Regions from separate parts of the Mesorhizobium sp. M4A.F.Ca.ET.022.05.2.1 genome, predicted to be linked through region 4. Evidence: predicted binding sites of a transcription regulator. Region 4 holds the regulator's gene; each other region holds the start of a gene.
The links. Region 4 encodes PhoB, which activates phosphate uptake and scavenging genes when phosphate is short. Its sites were predicted from a motif close to TGTCATNNANCTGTCAT; they were not measured.
Positions count from the first base shown of each region.

Region 1: the regulator PhoB is predicted to act here: its motif matches at 2,300-2,316, upstream of EN745_RS08320 (DUF1045 domain-containing protein).
Region 2: the regulator PhoB is predicted to act here: its motif matches at 1,461-1,477, upstream of EN745_RS09190 (PhoX family phosphatase).
Region 3: the regulator PhoB is predicted to act here: its motif matches at 1,626-1,642, upstream of EN745_RS16310 (RNA degradosome polyphosphate kinase).

Region 1 covers NZ_RZOJ01000047.1:20,639-25,068, reverse strand. Annotated here, with positions in the region: gene phnN (phosphonate metabolism protein/1,5-bisphosphokinase (PRPP-forming) PhnN) at 1-366, opposite strand, end outside; gene EN745_RS08325 (alpha-D-ribose 1-methylphosphonate 5-triphosphate diphosphatase) at 363-1,502, opposite strand; gene EN745_RS08320 (DUF1045 domain-containing protein) at 1,553-2,260, opposite strand; gene iolB (5-deoxy-glucuronate isomerase) at 2,442-3,254, opposite strand; gene EN745_RS08310 (DUF3329 domain-containing protein) at 3,269-3,481, opposite strand; gene iolE (myo-inosose-2 dehydratase) at 3,548-4,430, opposite strand, start outside.
Region 2 covers NZ_RZOJ01000055.1:10,443-14,872, reverse strand. Annotated here, with positions in the region: gene EN745_RS09190 (PhoX family phosphatase) at 1-1,401, opposite strand, end outside; gene EN745_RS37455 (hypothetical protein) at 1,524-1,646, shown strand; gene EN745_RS09185 (hypothetical protein) at 1,748-2,086, shown strand; gene EN745_RS09180 (phosphatase PAP2 family protein) at 2,103-2,804, shown strand; gene EN745_RS09175 (helix-turn-helix transcriptional regulator) at 2,896-3,165, shown strand; gene EN745_RS09170 (SulP family inorganic anion transporter) at 3,295-4,430, shown strand, end outside.
Region 3 covers NZ_RZOJ01000132.1:236-4,410, reverse strand. Annotated here, with positions in the region: gene EN745_RS16320 (FAD-dependent monooxygenase) at 65-1,291, opposite strand; gene EN745_RS16315 (zinc-finger domain-containing protein) at 1,305-1,550, opposite strand; gene EN745_RS16310 (RNA degradosome polyphosphate kinase) at 1,803-3,998, shown strand; partial or broken gene EN745_RS16305 (exopolyphosphatase) at 3,995-4,175, shown strand, end outside.
Region 4 covers NZ_RZOJ01000281.1:52-4,481, forward strand. Annotated here, with positions in the region: partial or broken gene EN745_RS24510 (ABC transporter permease subunit) at 1-338, shown strand, start outside; gene pstB (phosphate ABC transporter ATP-binding protein PstB) at 354-1,178, shown strand; gene phoU (phosphate signaling complex protein PhoU) at 1,202-1,912, shown strand; gene phoB (phosphate regulon transcriptional regulator PhoB) at 1,932-2,621, shown strand; gene EN745_RS24530 (ROK family protein) at 2,625-3,869, opposite strand; gene xylF (D-xylose ABC transporter substrate-binding protein) at 4,136-4,430, shown strand, end outside.

The DNA.
Region 1 (4,430 bases), on a different contig from region 4:
GATGACCGAGCGGGATACGTTCGCCACAGCGACATGGCCGTTGGCGACGGCCCAGTCGACATCGGCGGGCAGGCCGTAGCGCAGGCCGTGGGCATCCCAACACAGGGCGAAAGCGCCGTCGGCTTCAGCCTCGGCGAAGGCGGCGTCGGCCAGCGTGTCGTGGTCCTCGCTTGCCGCGTCGCTCGGACGGGTGATGACACGGCGCACGAATTCGAGCCGCGTCTCGTCGGCGAAGCGGCCCTTTGCATAGCCTATCACCGTGTCCTTGCCGGCGCCGCTCGGACCGACCACGGCGACGAAGACACCGTTGCGGATCGGGAACCTCTCGGCCGACAGTTCGCGTTCGAGCAAGGCCGAGACCATCATGCTACCCGGCGCCCCTGCCGCCAGATGGTGCGCACGACCGGCACATGATCGTCGACGCGCACGCGCACCAGATCGGCGCGCCGGCCCGGCTCGATGACGCCGCGATCGTCGAGCCCGACCGCCTCCGCCGGGTTCCTCGAGACCATGGCAACCGCCTGCGGCAGCGAGATTCCCTCGACCACGTCGCCGAGGAAGAAGGCCGACTGGATCAGGCTGAAGGGGATGTAGTCGGACGACAATATGTCGAGCAGGCCATCGCCGGCCAGCGTACGGGCCGAGACGTTGCCGGAATGCGAGGCGCCGCGCATGACGTTGGGCGCCCCCATCAGCACGCCGAGGCCGGCCGCCTTCGAGGCCCGGGCCGCCTCCTCCGTAGTCGGGAACTCGGCGACGCGCACGCCTTGCTCGATTGCTTCCTCGACGTGGCCGGCGGTGGCGTCGTCATGGCTGGCGAGCACGATGCCGCGCTCGTGGCAGGCGGCGGAGATGAAGACGCGGTTCGGGCCGGAATTCATGGCCGATTCCGCCATGCGCTTTTCGCAGAACTTCCGGAAGTCGCGATCGGAGAGCTTCAGCTTGCGCTGGTAGTAATAGGCATAGGTTTCGAGATTGACGAACTGGCGCTGTCCTGGCGCATGGTCCATCAGCGACGCCAGCTTCACCCGCTCGTCGGTCTCGAAATTGGCGAAGGCCTTCAGGCAGTCCGGCGCCGAGACCTCGCAGCGCAGATGGATGAAGTGGTCGGCCCTGAGCCGCTCCTGCTCGACGCTGTCCTCGATGGCGTCGGCAAGCTTGCGAATGTCGGCGGATGTGAGGTCGGCGTCCTCGTCCATGCCGACACGCAAGGCATCGAGCACGGTGGTGATGCCGGCGGTCGCCACTTGCGCGTCATGAGCAAGCACGGCGGCGATCGGATTCCAGCGCACCTTCGGGCGCGGCGCGTAATGGCCTTCGAGGTGGTCGGTGTGCAGTTCGACCAGGCCGGGAATGATGTAGTCGCCGCCCATGTCCTCGCCGGCGCGGGCAGCACCCGGATCGATGGCGGCGATCAGGCCGTCGCGCAGCACCAGCGAGCCCTCGACGATCTCGTCGGCAAGCACGATGCGGGCATTGGTGAGAACGGTCTCGGCGGTCATTTCAGGCAGTCCTTGGTAATCAGGCAGTTTGGTCTCAAGTAGTTTTTGCCTCAGGCAGTTTTCCGGGCCGAGCGGCGTCCCAGCGCGTGGTGGGACAGCACCATGAACGGGGCGCCCGGTTCGGTTTCGACGAACAGCGTCAGCGCATCGACCAACACCGGCCGCAGCAGCACTTCCGTGAACAGGCTGTCGATTGCTGCGCGTAGACGAGGGCTTTCCTGTGACGCGACGCGGCCGGACAGCGTCATATGAAAGCGGAAGGTCTCGAAGACGTAAGGGTAGCCCCATTGGCACAGGTTGCGGAACTCGTCCGGCTTCAGCGAATCGGGGCTGCGGCGCTCGATCTCGGCCTCGGTCAGCGGCGCGCGGAAGCGGTCGAAGGCGAGCACGACATCGCCGGCGAAGCGGTTGAGCGCCGGCACTGGCGCTTCCGGCACCAGCGCGAAGAAGCCGTCGATCTGGCCGACGACCAGGCGCGGGATGATGACCGCCTGGGTCCCTTCGGCAAAGCTGTCGAGCGCGGCGCGCAGAGAAGCCTCAGTCTCGTTCCCGGCCAGCCGGAATGGCGCCTTCAGCGTGGCATGGAAACCGTAACGGCGCGCCGAAGCGGTGTGGAAGGCAACTTCGGCCGCCGACAGCTCACCCACGGCCTCGACCGGCCGAGTGGTGGCGCCGAACGGGTCGCGTCCCAGCCAATTGGCGGCGATCCGCGCCAGCGGCTCGTCCTGGCTTGGGGTGAAATAGATGGCGTAGCGCATAAGAAGTCCTCGTCAGATCCGTTGCCATAGGTGATTTCCATGACGGATTGACGAAGCTTACGATGGTTTTCGATGGCAAATCGGCCAGGTAGGTCCTTAGCCGACGATTTTTCCATGCTGGACCAATGGCTTCAACCGGCCGCGAACCGGAAGCGATTCCGCTTGGCTGCAAAATGCTCAGTCAGGCCTTCATCAGCCATTCGTGCTCGGGCGCGTTGTGAAACTTCCAGGTGCGCTTCGGCCCGGCCATGACGTTGAGATAGTAGAGATCGTAGCCATGGCAGGCGGCGCATGGGTGGTAGCCCTTCGGCACCAGCACCACATCGCCGTCCTCTATCGCCATCGCCTCGTCCAGCTCGCGCTCGCCATTCCTGCCGGCGTCGGTATAGACGCGCTGGAAGGCAAAGCCCTGCGGCGGGTTGAGGCGGTGGTAGTAGGTTTCCTCGAGATAGGACTCCGCGGGGAGATTGTCCTGGTCATGCTTGTGCGGCGGATAGCTGGAGGTGTGACCGCCCGGCGTGATGACCTCGACCACCAGCAAAGAGTCGGCCGGCTTGCCTTCGGGCAGAATGTTGGTGACGTAGCGCGTGTTGGTGCCCTTGCCGCGCACCTCCTGGCCGAGATCCCGCGGAGCGATGACGCGGGCCGGCAGGCCGCCGCCAAGGCCGGGAGCCGAGCAGACGGCGAGTTCCAGCTCGGTGTCAGCGGTCACCGACCAGTTGGACCCCTCAGGCACATAGACCGACCAGGGCTTGCCCTCGAAGGGCGACATGCGCTCGCCGAGCAGGCCGAGATCCGTGCCGGCGGCGGACGCCTTGCCCTTGCCGGTGACGAAGACCAGGCAGACCTCGCGGTCGGCCGTTTCACCCGAAGCCGTCTCGCCCGCTTTCAGCCGATGAAGATCGAAGCCGACATAGGTCCAGCCGGCGCTTTGCGGCGTGACGTGGGCGACGCGGCCGTGGCCCTTGTCGGCCTTGACGAGCAGTTTGGACATTTTTGTCTCCTCAATCATTCCTTCGGTTCGGCCGGAGGCTTGGCCTCTTCGGCCGGCTTGTAGAGATAGAAGAACTGCCAGACGGCATAGCCGGCGAAGCCGAGCGCGATAACGCCCCAGAAAGGCGTGCCGGAAGCGAACTCAATCACCGACCAGGCCAGGCAGACAGCCACCACGGCGATGCGCCGCCACAGCGGCCGGAAGAACGGGTGCTCATGGTCTTTCATCGCGCGCCAATCCCGGATTTAGCCAAAGCGCATCAGATAGACCGAGCGCCCTGACTAATCCACCGTTCAGGCCGGAAAACCCTGCGTCTCGACCGTGTAGTCGGCGGCCGTCATCACCCGCATCAGCTCCTTGTAGCCGACCTGCGCCATCCTGAGCGGTGGATTTGCCTTCGGGTCCTGCTCGGCCTCGACCACGAACCAGCCTTCATAGCCATGGTCGGCAAACCGCTGCACGATGGCGCCGAAATCCAACGAACCGTCGCCCGGAACGGTGAAGGCGCCGAGCGCCACGGCATCGAGGAAGGACTGTTTCGTGCGGTCGAGCTTGTCGATCACGCCCATGCGCACATCCTTCACATGGACGTGGTTGATGCGCTTGTGGTGGTTGTCGATGGCGCGCAGCACGTCGCCGCCGGCAAAGGCGAGGTGGCCGGCGTCGAGCAGCAACGGAATGCCTTCGCCGGAATGGCGCATGAAGGCATCGAGCTCCGGCTCGGTCTCGACGACCGCCGCCATGTGATGGTGGTAGGAAAGCGGCATGCCCTGCTCGGCGCACCATTCGCCGAATTCGGTCAGGCGCCTGCCATAGGCCTTCATCTCGTCACCGGAGAGTTTCGGCTTGGTGGCGAGCGGCTTTGAACGGTCGCCCTGGATGGAGCGGCCGACCTCGCCATAAACGATGCAGGGCGCGTTGACGGCCTTGAACAGGTCGATCATCGGTTGGATGCGGTCCTTGTTCCTGGCCATCTCCTCATCAACCAGCGTGCCGGAGAACCAGCCGCCGCACAGCGTGACGTCCGCCTCTTTCAGGATCGGCAGCATCACCTTCGGATCGTTGGGGAAGCGGCGGCCCATCTCCATGCCGGTGAAGCCGGCCGAGCGCGACTGGCGCAGACACTCCTCCAGCGACACGTCATCGCTCAGTTCCACGAGATCGTCGTTCCACCAC
Region 2 (4,430 bases), on a different contig from region 4:
CTTGCCGTTGGCGCCGTTCGGCTGGATGTCCTCGGGACGGTCCATCTTGGTGGCGCCGAGCAGGTCGGCGGCGCGGCGCGTCTCGATCAGCACGTCGGCCTGGCCGGTAAAGCCATTCTCAGCGGTGAGCGGCCCCTGGCCGAACACGATCGGCATCCATTCGACGGTGCCATCCTCGGCGAATTTGGCGACATGCAGCGTGCCGTCGTCGAGCAGGTCCTTGTTGGCCGCGAGGTCGTTGGGATTGAATTTGCCCGTGGTGACAAATTTATAGACATAGTCGAAACGCTCGTCGTCGCCGAGATAGAAGACGACGCGGCCGTCCTTGGCGACGATCGATTCCGCGCCCTCATGCTTGAAGCGGCCCATGGCCGTGCGCTTGCGCGGCACCGAATTCGGATCATTGACGTCGACCTCGACGATCCAGCCGAAGCGGTTGGGCTCGTTCGGCTCCTTGGCAAGGTCGAAGCGGTCGTAATGCGCGCCCCATTCATAGGCGCCTTCCGGGATGCCGAGACGCTTGTAGTTGGCCGCTTCCTTGTGGCCTTCCGGCAGCTCGCCGGTGAAATAGCCATGGATGTTCTCCTCGGCCATGACATAGGTGCCCCATGGGGTGACGCCGCCGGCGCAATTGTTGAAGGTGCCGACGACCTTGGTGCCGGAAGGATCGGCGTTGGTCTTGAGGCGATCATGGCCGGCGGCCGGACCCGACAGCGCCATCTCGGTTTTGGAGGTGATCCGCCGGTTGAGCTTGCCGTCGCGCACCACCTGCCATTTGCCCCCGTCCTTGCGGATCTCGACGATGGTGCCGCCATGCGCCGCCATCTCGACATCGACCTGCTCCTTGCTGAGAGGCGCTGTCTCTGCGGCCTTCTTGCCGTCCTTGTCGACGATCTTGACGATGCCGGGGAACATCAGATGCGGGTTGGTGTATTCGTGGTTGACCACCAGCAGACCATGCTCGGCCGAGCCGTCGATCGGGATATAGCCGATATAGTCGTTGTTGTAGCCGAACTGTTTTGCCTGGGCCTCGGCCGACTGCTTTACCGGGTCGAAATCCGGCGAGTCGGCAAACAGCGGGTCGCCCCAGCGCAAGAGCACATCGGCGTCGTAACCCGGTGCGACATGGTGCTTGTCGTCGATGCCGGCCTCGAGCTCGTCGAACTTGAAAGCCGAGGCTTCTGCGGCGCGGGCATCGTCGGCGGCGACGAGCGCCAGCGGGCTGACCGTGGCGGCGATGGCCGAAACGGCCAGCGAGCCCTTCAGGAAGCCACGGCGCGAGAAACGCGCGGCGATGATCTCGCCCATGGTGCGGTTGTCGGTAGGATTGACGGCCGGACCGTCATTCTCCTCGAGCAGGCTGGTGCGGAAACCGGTGTCAGGGGAGCGGTGGTCGGTCATGAGCTTTCCTCTGGCTTCTTGGCTGGAGCATGTGAGCTTCCGACCCGTATAGCCGCAGGATCACATTTTCGTGACAGAAGTCGCGATTTCGGCAATCTATTTGCCGGCTCATGAGCGCGACCATGGATACGGCCGGCTTCGGCCGTCATTCGTCGCTCCCGCATGATCGTCAAAATATCGCGCCGGCCAGCACCAACCATGTTGCCGGGACGTATCTTGCGACATCCGGCTTCGATCATGTCTGAGCGGGACACCGGTCCGACGCGGTCTGCTTGACGGCCTCGCGCGCTTGGGAAACAAGGACTGCGGCACGCGCGGCGACGGCCGCTACAGGAGGGGATGAAAAGTGAGTTTCTGGGGACTGGTGCAGCTTGGTGTGTCGACCGTGATCTTTCTGCTCGCGGCGACTGCGGCCAAGCAATGGGGGCTGGCGCCAAGCCTCGGCAAGATCGTGCTGACGCTGGCGCTCTATTCGATCGGCAACCTGATCATGCTGAGGCTGATCCGTGAGTTCGGCATGTCGGTGTCGTTCAGCCTTTCGGCGGTGATCCAACTGGTGTCGGTGAACGTGGTTGCGCTTGCCTTTTTCGGCGAGAGGGTCAACGCGCTGCAGGCCACCGGCATCGTGCTGGCGATCGCCGCCGTGGCGCTGATCACCCTCGGGCCCTATATGCAGCGGCTGTAGTCGGACGGCCAAGCTGATGAGGTCCTTCGCAACCGCCCTGCTCAACAAGATCGAGTTCCCGGTTCTACTGGCCGGACTGGTGATCGCCGGCGGTCTGTGGGGCTTGGAGGAGCTGATGGAGGTGGCGCACGCGACCACGCCGCATGCTTTCGACACCGAGATCCTGCTCGCCTTTCGCCATCCGGGCCAGCCGGATAGTCCGATCGGCCCGGCCTGGCTGGAAGGGGCGGTGCGCGACATTACCAGCCTTGGCGGCACCAGCGTTTTGGTGCTGGTGACGACAGCGGTCATCATCTATCTACTGCTCATCCGCCGGCCGGCAACCGCGCTGCTGATGTTCGTGGCCGTGGCGGGCGGGCAAGTGCTGTCGAGCCTGCTCAAGTTCGAAGTCGACCGGCCACGACCGGATCTTGTTTCGCATCTCGTCAACGAGACCTCGCTGTCCTTTCCGAGTGGTCACGCCATGCTTTCGGCGGTGACCTACCTCACCCTAGGCAGCATGGCGGCCCGCTTCCTGCCGGGACGCACGACGAAGATCTTTGTCCTCGGCCTTGCCATACTGACGACATTGCTGGTCGGCGCCAGCCGCGTCTATCTCGGCGTCCACTGGCCGTCCGACGTGCTCGCCGGCTGGTGTGCCGGTTTCGCCTGGGCCATGCTCTGCTGGCTGGTGGCGCGCTTCCTGCAGCGGCGCCATGCGGTGGCGGACAGTGAGTGACCCATGTTTCATCCATGCTAAATGATGCTTGAAACATCATGATCCTTATATTATCCATTGATACTGCAGACTCAGACAAGGGTTCTGGCCGATGATCACCGCCCAGCAGATGCGCGCCGCGAGGGCGCTGGCCGGCATCGATCAGAAGACGCTGGCCGAGCGCGCCGGGGTTTCGCTTCCGACCATCCAGCGCATGGAGGCGAGCGACGGTGTCGTCAGGGGTGTGGTCGACACGCTGATGAAGGTCATCCAGGCCCTCGACGGGTCCGGGGTGGAGCTGATCGGCGAGAACCAGGCCAGCGAGCGCGGCGGCAGGGGCGTGCGCCTCAAGCCGGCCGCACCGCAGAACCCGCAAGGCTGAGCCGGCACGTAAAGTGTTAGAGCATATCTTGTGCGTCCGATTTGGACGCGCGTCGCTCTAAAGTCGCGACGGCGACCGCCGACATCCCTGCCGACGATCCCGCCGCCTTTCAGGAGTGGAAGGCAGTCCATGGATCAAACCAGGCGGGCAACCCATCAACCGGCACGGCCGACATTTGCCGAACTGTTCACACCGAAGCTGGTGACGGTGCTGCGCGAGGGCTACACGCTGGCGCATTTCAGGGCCGACGCCGTTGCCGGGCTGACGGTCGCCATCGTGGCGCTGCCACTGTCGATGGCGATCGCGATCGCATCCGGCGTCACACCAGAGCGCGGCCTCTACACCTCGATCGTCGGCGGCTTCATCATTTCGGCGCTCGGCGGCAGCCGCTTCCAGATCGGCGGGCCGGCGGGCGCCTTCATCGTGCTGGTGGCGGCGACGGTGGCGCGTGTGGGCGTCGACGGTCTGCTGCTGGCGACGATTATGGCCGGCGTCTTCCTGCTCGCCATCGGCTACCTCAGGCTCGGCACCTATATCAAGTTCATCCCGTATCCGGTGACCGTCGGCTTCACCGCGGGGATTGCCGTCATCATCTTCTCCGGCCAGATCACCGAGCTGTTCGGGCTGAAGCTCGCCGGCAAGGAGCCGGGGCCGCTGGTGCCGAAGCTGATGGCGCTCAGCGAGGCGGCCGGCACGATCAACCCGGCCGCGACCTTCGTGGCGGTGCTTACCATCGCGACCATCGTCCTCCTCAAGCGCTGGCGGCCGAAATGGCCGGCGATGCTGGTCGCCATCGGGCTGGCCTCACTCGTCGTGGCGCTGTTTTCACTGCCGGCCGAAACGATCGGCACGCGCTTTGGCGGCATCCCGCGAAGCCTGCAATGGCCGGCCCTGCCGCCGCTCAGTCTCGACAGGATGGTCGACGTGCTGCCGGACGCGATCGCCTTTGCCCTGCTCGGCGCGATCGAATCGCTGCTGTCTGCCGTGGTCGCCGACGGCATGACCGGCCGCCGCCACCGCTCCAACTGCGAATTGGTGGCGCAAGGTTTCGCCAACATCGCGTCGGCCCTGTTCGGCGGAATCTGCGCCACCGGCACGATCGCCCGCACCGCCACCAACGTGCGGGCCGGCGCGCACGGTCCGGTCTCGGGCATGTTGCATTCGGCGATGCTCTTGGCGTTGATGCTGGTGGCGGCCCCGCTCGCCAGCTACATCCCGCTCGCCGCCCTTGCCGGCGTGCTGGCGGTGGTGTGCTGGAACATGTT
Region 3 (4,175 bases), on a different contig from region 4:
TGGTGTAACCGCAAAAATGTAACTACAAATAGTCATTACGTCAAGGTCGGCGGGTCTCAAAGTCCTACCGCCTCACAACCTCCCACCCGTACAGCCAGTCCAGATCCGCCGCGAGTTTCTCCGCCGGCCGCGTCGCCAGCACCAGGTTCCGCGCGATCGCCACCGGCCCCCAGGCGTGCCAGGCAAGCCGGTTGAGCGCGCCGCGCCTCAGCACCTTCTCGACGCGCGGCCGCCTGAGGTTCTCCCAGGTGGCAAGCCCCTGTCGCAAGTCGGCAGGGAAGTCGGCGATCACGCCGGCAAGCATGGCGGCGTCTTCTATTCCCATGGCGGCGCCCTGCGCCGCGAACGGCGTCATTGCATGCGCTGCATCGCCGATGAGCGCGATCCCGTCTTGCATCGTCCAGCGCTGTTGCTCGACCGTGTGGATCGGAAACGCCGTCCACGGGCCGGCCAGCGCGACCAGCCTTGCCAGCGCCGGTGCCGTGCCGCGCATGGCGCCCGAGAGGATGGCCGGGTCGGCATGGCCGGACCAGCCTTCCGCGATGCGCTCGCCCTTGGTGAAGGCCGCGAGGTTGAAGGCGCTGCCTTGGCTTACCGGATAGGCCACCAGGTGGAAACCGGGATGGAGGAAGGTGGTGACGCTGTCCGCGGCGCCGATCGTCGCAAAGGCCTTTCCTGCGGCGCTCTCCGCCGCGACCGTGGCGCGCCAGGCGAGTTCGCCCGAGAAGCGGCTTTTGCCGAAGCCGGGCTGCTTGCCGGCGAGGTTCTCGCGAACCGACGACCAGACACCATCGGCGCCGACCAGCAATTGGCCGCTGGCCTCGATCGTGCGGCCGTCCGTTTCAGCCGTCACGGCAATGCCCTGCGGTCCGGCGGCGACGCCGGTCACCCGCGCGCCGGTGACGAGCTCGACATCCGGGCGTTCCGTCACCTGCGCCGTCAGCGCCGCCTGCACGTCGGCGCGATGGGCGGCAAGATAGGGCGCTCCCCAGCGGCTCTCGGCGGCCTGTCCGAGCGGCACGCGTCCCAGGTCCCTGAGCGCGGCGGCATCCTTGAGCACCACCGCCTCCGGCCGCACTGCATGCGGCAGGAGCCGCTCCAGCACGCCGAGCTGCCTGAGGATTCGCGTCGCATTGGGAGAAAGCTGGATACCGGCGCCGGCTGCCTCGAGTTGCCTGGCCTGTTCGAACACCGTTACGGGATAGCCGCGCTCGGCGAAGGCAAGCGCCGCCGTCAGTCCTGCTATGCCGGCCCCGGCGATGACGACCTGCCGGGACCGCGCCTCGCTCATCGTCGGAAGAGGATCAGGCGGCCTGGTCGATATAGAGGCAGCCCGGGGGGACCGTTTCGGTCGCCTTCAGTTTCGCCGAATAGCGGAAGAGCGTCGAGCAATAGGGGCAGACCTTCTCATTGTCGTCGCCCATGTCGAGGAAAACATGCGGATGGTCGAAGGGCGGGTTGGCGCCCGTGCACATGAATTCCTTGACGCCGATGTCGATCGCCGGATGGCCCGCATCGTTCTGGAAATGGGGAATGGAACCGCCTGCCATCGTCGTCTCCAATTGGTCTCGGCTTGTTTCGGCCAGTCTGCATCTGGATCATAACCGGCCTGTTTGCAAGATCGATGAAATGAAACTGTCGCAAAAGCCTGTCAGAGGATAAGTTGAGCCGGTTAAGCGCATGACCCGGGATCGCTGCGGGATTCGTGAGGGATCGTGCGTCACAAAAACATGTTAGAGCGTCCGTAGCCCATCCGGAATGCAGCGCTTCAAAGCGATGGGCGCAGGACAAGAGCGGGAATTATGAACGAACTGAAGCCGGTGCACAGCGAATTCATCACCATCGAGGCGGCAAGTGCCGAGAGCGGCAATCCCGATCGCTTCGTCAACCGCGAATTCTCCTGGCTGCAGTTCAACCGGCGCGTACTGGAGGAATCGCTGAACCCGCACCATCCGCTCCTAGAGCGGATCCGCTTCCTGTCGATCTCGGCCGGCAATCTCGACGAGTTCTTCATGGTCCGTGTCGCGGGCCTCGCAGGCCAGGTGCGCGAGGGCATCGTCCTGAAGAGCCCGGACGGCCGCACGCCCGAACAGCAGCTCGAACAACTGCTGCGCGAGGTCGAGCGCCTGCAGGAGGACCAACAGAAGAGCCTTTCGACACTGATGCAGCTGCTCAACAAGGAAGGCATCGAAAGCATCACCCGCGACGCGCTGACCAAGGACGAGAAGGCCTGGCTGGAAGAGCATTTCCAGGATCAGGTGTTTCCGGTGCTGACCCCGCTGTCGATCGACCCGGCGCATCCGTTCCCGTTCATCCCCAATCTCGGCTTCTCGATGGCGCTGCAACTGCGCCACCGCAAGAATGGCGAGGAGATGAGCGCGCTTTTGCGCCTGCCGGTGGCGCTGAAGCGCTTCATCCGTCTACCCGACCGCAAGAATCATGTCCGCTTCATCCCGCTGGAGGAGGCGGTCGGCCTCTATATCGGCAAGCTGTTCCCCGGCTATGAGGTCAAGGGGTCCGGCACCTTCCGCATCATCCGCGACAGCGATATCGAGGTCGAGGAAGAGTCCGAGGACCTGGTTCGCCTGTTCGAGACGGCGCTGAAGCGGCGCCGCCGCGGTTCGGTGATCCGCATCGAGTTCGACATGCTGATGCCGCCGGAACTGCGCGACTTCGTCGCCGGCGAGCTTGGCGTCTCGTCGAGCCGCATCAGCGTCCTGACCGGTCCGCTGGCGCTCAGCCAGATCTCCGAGATCGTCGCCGTCGCCCGCGACGATCTGAAGTTCACGCCCTACAATCCGCGCTTTCCCGAGCGTATCCGCGAGCATGGCGGCGACTGCTTTGCCGCCATCCGCGAGAAGGACATCATCGTCCACCATCCCTACGAATCCTTCGACGTGGTGGTGCAGTTCCTGCGTCAGGCGATGGCCGACCCGGAGGTCGTGGCAATCAAGCAGACGCTCTACCGCACCTCCAACGACAGCCCGATCGTGCGCGCGCTGGTCGACGCGGCCGAGGCCGGCAAATCGGTGACGGCGCTGGTCGAGCTCAAGGCGCGGTTCGACGAGGAGGCCAACATCCGCTGGGCCCGCGACCTCGAGCGCGCCGGCGTCCAGGTCGTGTTCGGCTTCCTGGAATTGAAGACCCACGCCAAGATGTCGCTGGTGGTGCGGCGCGAGGACGGCAAGCTGCGCAACTATGTGCATCTCGGCACTGGCAACTACCATCCGGTCACCGCGCGCATCTATACCGACCTGTCGTTCTTCACCACGGATCCGACGATTGCCCGCGATGTCGCCCAGCTGTTCAACTTCATCACAGGCTATGCCGAGCCCACCGAGGAGATGCGGCTCGCCGTTTCGCCGTTCACGCTGCGCAAGCGCATCCTGAAGCATATTTCGAACGAGGTCGTCCACGCGCGCGAGGGCCGGCCGGCCCGCATCTGGATGAAGATGAACGCGCTTGTCGACCCGATCATCATCGACGCGCTCTACGATGCCAGCCGCGCCGGCGTCGAGATCGACCTCGTCGTGCGCGGCATCTGCTGCCTGAGGCCGCAGGTGCCGGGCCTGTCGGAGAATATAAGGGTGAAATCGATCGTCGGCCGCTTCCTCGAGCACAGCCGCATCTACTGCTTCGGCGACGGCTACGGCCTGCCCTCGGACGGGGCGATCGTCTACATCTCCTCGGCCGATCTTATGCCGCGCAATCTCGACCGCCGTGTCGAGACCATGGTGCCGATCAGCAATCCAACTGTGCATGAACAGGTGCTTGGCCAGATCATGCTGGGCAACATCATGGACAACCAGCAAAGTTTCGACGTATTGGCTGACGGCACCTCCCGGCGCGTCGTGCTGGAGGAGGGCGAGGAACCGTTCAACGCGCAGGAATATTTCATGACCAATCCGAGTCTGTCCGGACGGGGTGACGCGCTGAAGTCGCATGCGCCCAGGCGCATCGCCCAGTTCAAGCGCCGCAAGAAGAACGCCGCCGCGTGATTTCTGCTTCCCAGGGCCGGCTCCAGGACCGGCGGCCGCTGTCGATCATCGACATCGGCTCTAACTCGATCCGCCTCGTCGTCTATGAAGGGCTGGCGCGCTCGCCGACCTTGCTGTTCAACGAAAAGATGCTGGCCGGCCTCGGCCGCGGCATCGTTTCGACCGGCAAGCTCGATC
Region 4 (4,430 bases):
TCGGGCTTGGCGCTTCCAAGATGCAGATGGTGTTCCAGCATATCCTGCCGCTTGCCGCCCCCGGCATCCTCACCGGCACCATCATCGGCCTGGCGCGCGCGCTCGGCGAAACCGCGCCGCTGCTCCTGATCGGCATGGTCGCCTTCGTCGCCGACTATCCGAAGACTCCGTTCGATCCGGCGACCGCGCTGCCGGTGCAGATCTACATGTGGGCCAACGAGGCCGAACGCGCCTTCGTCGAGCGTATGTCGGGCGCCATCATCATCCTGCTCGTCTTCCTCATGGCCATGAACATCACAGCGATCGTGCTCAGGCGCCGGTTCGAACGGCGCTGGTAAAAGAAGGCATCTGGTATGAACATCATGACCGAACAGTCTCTTGAAAACGCAGTGGGCGACAAGATGAACGCCAAGTCGAACGAAGTGATCAAGATGCGCGGCGACAAGGTCGGCGTGTTCTACGGCGAAAAGCAGGCGCTGTTCGACGTCAATCTCGACGTCCGCCTCAATCAGGTGACGGCGCTGATCGGACCTTCGGGCTGCGGCAAGTCGACCTTCCTGCGCTGCCTCAACCGCATGAACGACACCATCGACTCGGCGCGCGTGACCGGCAAGATCACGCTGGACGAGGAGGATATCTACGACAAGAACATCGACGTCGTGGAGCTCAGGGCTCGCGTCGGCATGGTGTTCCAGAAGCCCAACCCGTTCCCGAAGTCGATCTACGAGAATGTCGCCTACGGCCCGCGCATCCATGGGCTGGCCAAGCGCAAGGCCGACATGGACCAGATCGTCGAATCCAGTCTGAAGAAGGCGGCGATCTGGAACGAGGTGAAGGACCGCCTGCACGAGCCCGGCACCGGCCTGTCCGGCGGCCAGCAGCAACGCCTGTGCATCGCCCGCGCCATCGCCGTGTCGCCGGAAGTGATCCTGATGGACGAGCCCTGCTCGGCGCTCGACCCGATCGCCACCGCCCGTGTCGAGGAGCTGATCGACGAGCTGCGCCAGAACTACACGATCGTCATCGTCACCCACTCGATGCAGCAGGCGGCCCGCGTGTCGCAGCGCACGGCGATGTTCCATCTCGGCTACCTGGTCGAGGAGGGCGCCACCGACAAGATGTTCACCAACCCCGACGACAAACGCACCCAGGACTACATCACCGGCCGGTTCGGCTGATTTCCACGCACGAGGACAGGATCATGGGTGAACATCATACGGTTGCGTCTTTCGACGAGGATCTGGGAGCGATCAGCAAGCTGATCGCTGACATGGGCGATCTCGCCCGCTCGATGGTCGCCGGCTCGACGCGCGCGCTGCTCAATTCCGACAATGCCCTGGCGCAGCGCGTTGTTTCCGACGACGCCATCATGGATGCACGCCAGCGCGAACTCGACGACCGCGCCATCACGCTGATCGCCAAGCGGCAGCCGATGGCCAACGATCTGCGCGCCGTGGTCGGCTCCATCCGTATGGCGGGCGACCTCGAACGCATCGGCGACCTCGCCAAGAACATCGCCAAGCGTGTCGGTACCGTCGGCCTCAGCGTCACGCCGCGTGATCTCTCGCATTCCATCGACGGCATGGCGCAGCTTGTGCTGGTCCAGGTGCAGGGCGTCATCGAGCAATATGCCGCCGCGGATGCCGCGGCGCTTGCCAAGCTCCGCAACGACGACGAACGCATCGACGTCAAATACACCTCGGTGTTCCGGGAGCTCCTGACCTACATGATGGAAGATCCGCGCAACATCACCGCTTGCACGCATCTTCTGTTCTGCGCCAAGAACCTGGAGCGCATCGGCGACCATGTCACCAACATTGCCGAGAACGCCTACTACGTGCTGACCGGTCAGCAACTGCCCGCCAATCGTCCGAAGCTGGACGAGACGGCGATGTCGGCGCCGGCGGCCTGAGAAGAAGGGTGACCGGCTGATGATCGCGCCACGCATCATGGTGGTGGAGGACGAGGAGCCGCTGGGGGTGCTGCTCCGCTACAATCTGGAATCGGAAGGCTACCAGGTCGAGGTGGTCACACGCGGCGACGAGGCCGAGATCCGGCTGCAGGAAAACGTGCCCGATTTGCTGGTGCTCGACTGGATGGTGCCGGCGGTTTCCGGCATCGAGCTCTGCCGGCGCCTCAGGATGCGGCCGGAGACCGAGCGGCTGCCGATCATCATGCTGACGGCGCGCGGCGAGGAAAGCGACCGGGTGCGCGGCCTTTCGACCGGCGCCGACGACTATCTGGTCAAGCCGTTCTCTACGCCGGAGTTCATGGCGCGGGTGAAGGCGCTGCTACGCCGCGCCAAGCCGGAAGTCCTGTCCAGCATGCTCAAGGTCGGCGACATCGTGCTCGATCGCGAGTCGCATCGCGTTTACCGCAAGAAGAGCGAGATCCGGCTCGGCCCGACCGAATTCCGGCTGCTCGAATTCATGATGCGGCATCCCGGCCGGGTGTTCTCGCGCAGCCAGCTGCTCGACAATGTCTGGGGCGAGACGATCTACATCGACGAGCGCACCGTGGACGTGCATGTCGGGCGCTTGCGCAAGGCGGTCAACAATGGCCGCATGCCGGATGTCATCCGCACCATACGCGGCGCGGGCTACGCGATCAGGGAAGATTGACGCTCAGGCCACGCTCTTCCCGACGGCGCTGCCTTTCGCCTGGACGCCTGGTGCGAAAATCTCCTGGTCGACGAAGGTCAGCGCGCGCATGGCGCAGCCCTCGCGGATCAGCGGCAGTTCGTTCGGCTCGGTGTCGAACGAGATCGATTTCGAATGCTGGCCGCCGGCGGTCTGGGCGATCGCCTCGCGCAGCGCCGGCTCGATCAGGTCGAAGGCGGCGGCGCTGACGCCGACCATGGCGACGGGTGCGGGATCGATCAGCGCGAACAGGCTGCCGAGGCCGAAGCCGAGCGCCTCGCCGGCCTTGCGATAGGCTTGGCGCTCCGGACCGTCGCCGGCGCGCGCCCGCGCGGCGAGCGAGCGCATGTCGGCGTCGCTGACATCGACCGGCTCGGCGTCCTCGCCCATCTCCTTGGCATTGCGCCAGATGGCGTAGTTGCCGGCATAGGCCTCGACGCAGCCGCGCCGCCCGCAGCGGCAGAGCGCGCCGCCCGGCCGGTGGATCATATGGCCGAATTCGCCGCCCGAGGAATGGGTGCCGGTGAACAGCTCTCCCTTCAGCACCAGCCCCATGCCGATGCCGTGCGACAGCAGGATGGCGATGAAGTCGTCGCGGTAGCGGTCAGGGTCACGCCACTGCAAGGCCACCGCCATCATGTTGCAGTCATTCTCCATGGTAGCCGGAACGCCGAATTCGGCTTCCAGTATGTCGGCGAAGGCGATGTCGGTCTGCGGCGTGATCGGCGACCACAACATGGCGCGGGCATGGGTGTCGGTGATGCCCTGGATGCCCATGGCGATGCGGGCGACGCCGCGGACGTCGAGATCGGGATCCTCGAAGCGGCGCCGGACGATGGCCACGCATTCGCCGATCAGCTCGTCGCGCGGCATGATCGCCGTATCGAGGCGGCGCTGCTCTTCGGCAATGACCTGTCCGGCATAGTCGATGACGGCGACGGAAAGGAAGTTCAGCGACAGGACCACCGTCATCACTGCGGTGGCTTCCGGATTGAGCGCCAGCCCGACCTGCGGCCGACCGCGCTTCAGCGAAACAGCCTCATTTGCCTTGCTCTCGGTCAGGATGCCTTCCTGGATCAGGTCGGACGAGATCGCCGAGATGGTCGAATGGCTGAGGCCGGTGGTGGCGGCGATCTCGGTCCGCGACGGCTGGCCGGCGCGGCGCACGGCCGAAATCACCATCGCCCGGTTGCGTCGGCGCAGATCGTCGTGGCGGATTCCAACCGACATGCCCTATTTCCTCCCGGTCGTCGCGGCCGTTTTTGATCTCAAGGGGCCGTCGGCGGACACCATATGAATTGTGGCAGAAGCGGGCCGGCCTGTCATTTATTTATTACGGAGCTCGAAAAAAATTCGCAGGGGCGTCAGAATCCAGCAGAATCAATGTTGACAGCGCTCCGGCGTTGGATCACTATTTTTTCGAGGCTCGAAAAAAAGCCTCTATGCCGGCCTCAGGGCCAGTCTGGGTCGCGCCGCAATGGCGCAGGGAGGATATCATGAAGAAATTCGCAGCCGCCATGCTGGCGGGTGTCGCCATGTCGTTGACGCTCGCGTCGGTCGCCGAGGCGAAGGACAAGGTGATCGGTGTTTCCTGGTCGAACTTCCAGGAAGAACGCTGGAAGACCGATGAAGCGGCGATGAAGAAGGCCATCGAGGCGGCCGGCGACAAGTATATTTCCGCCGACGCGCAGTCCAATCCGGGCAAGCAGCTGACCGACGTCGAAAGCCTGATATCGCAGGGCGCCAACGCCCTGATCGTGCTGGCGCAGGACGCCTCCGCGGTCGGACCGG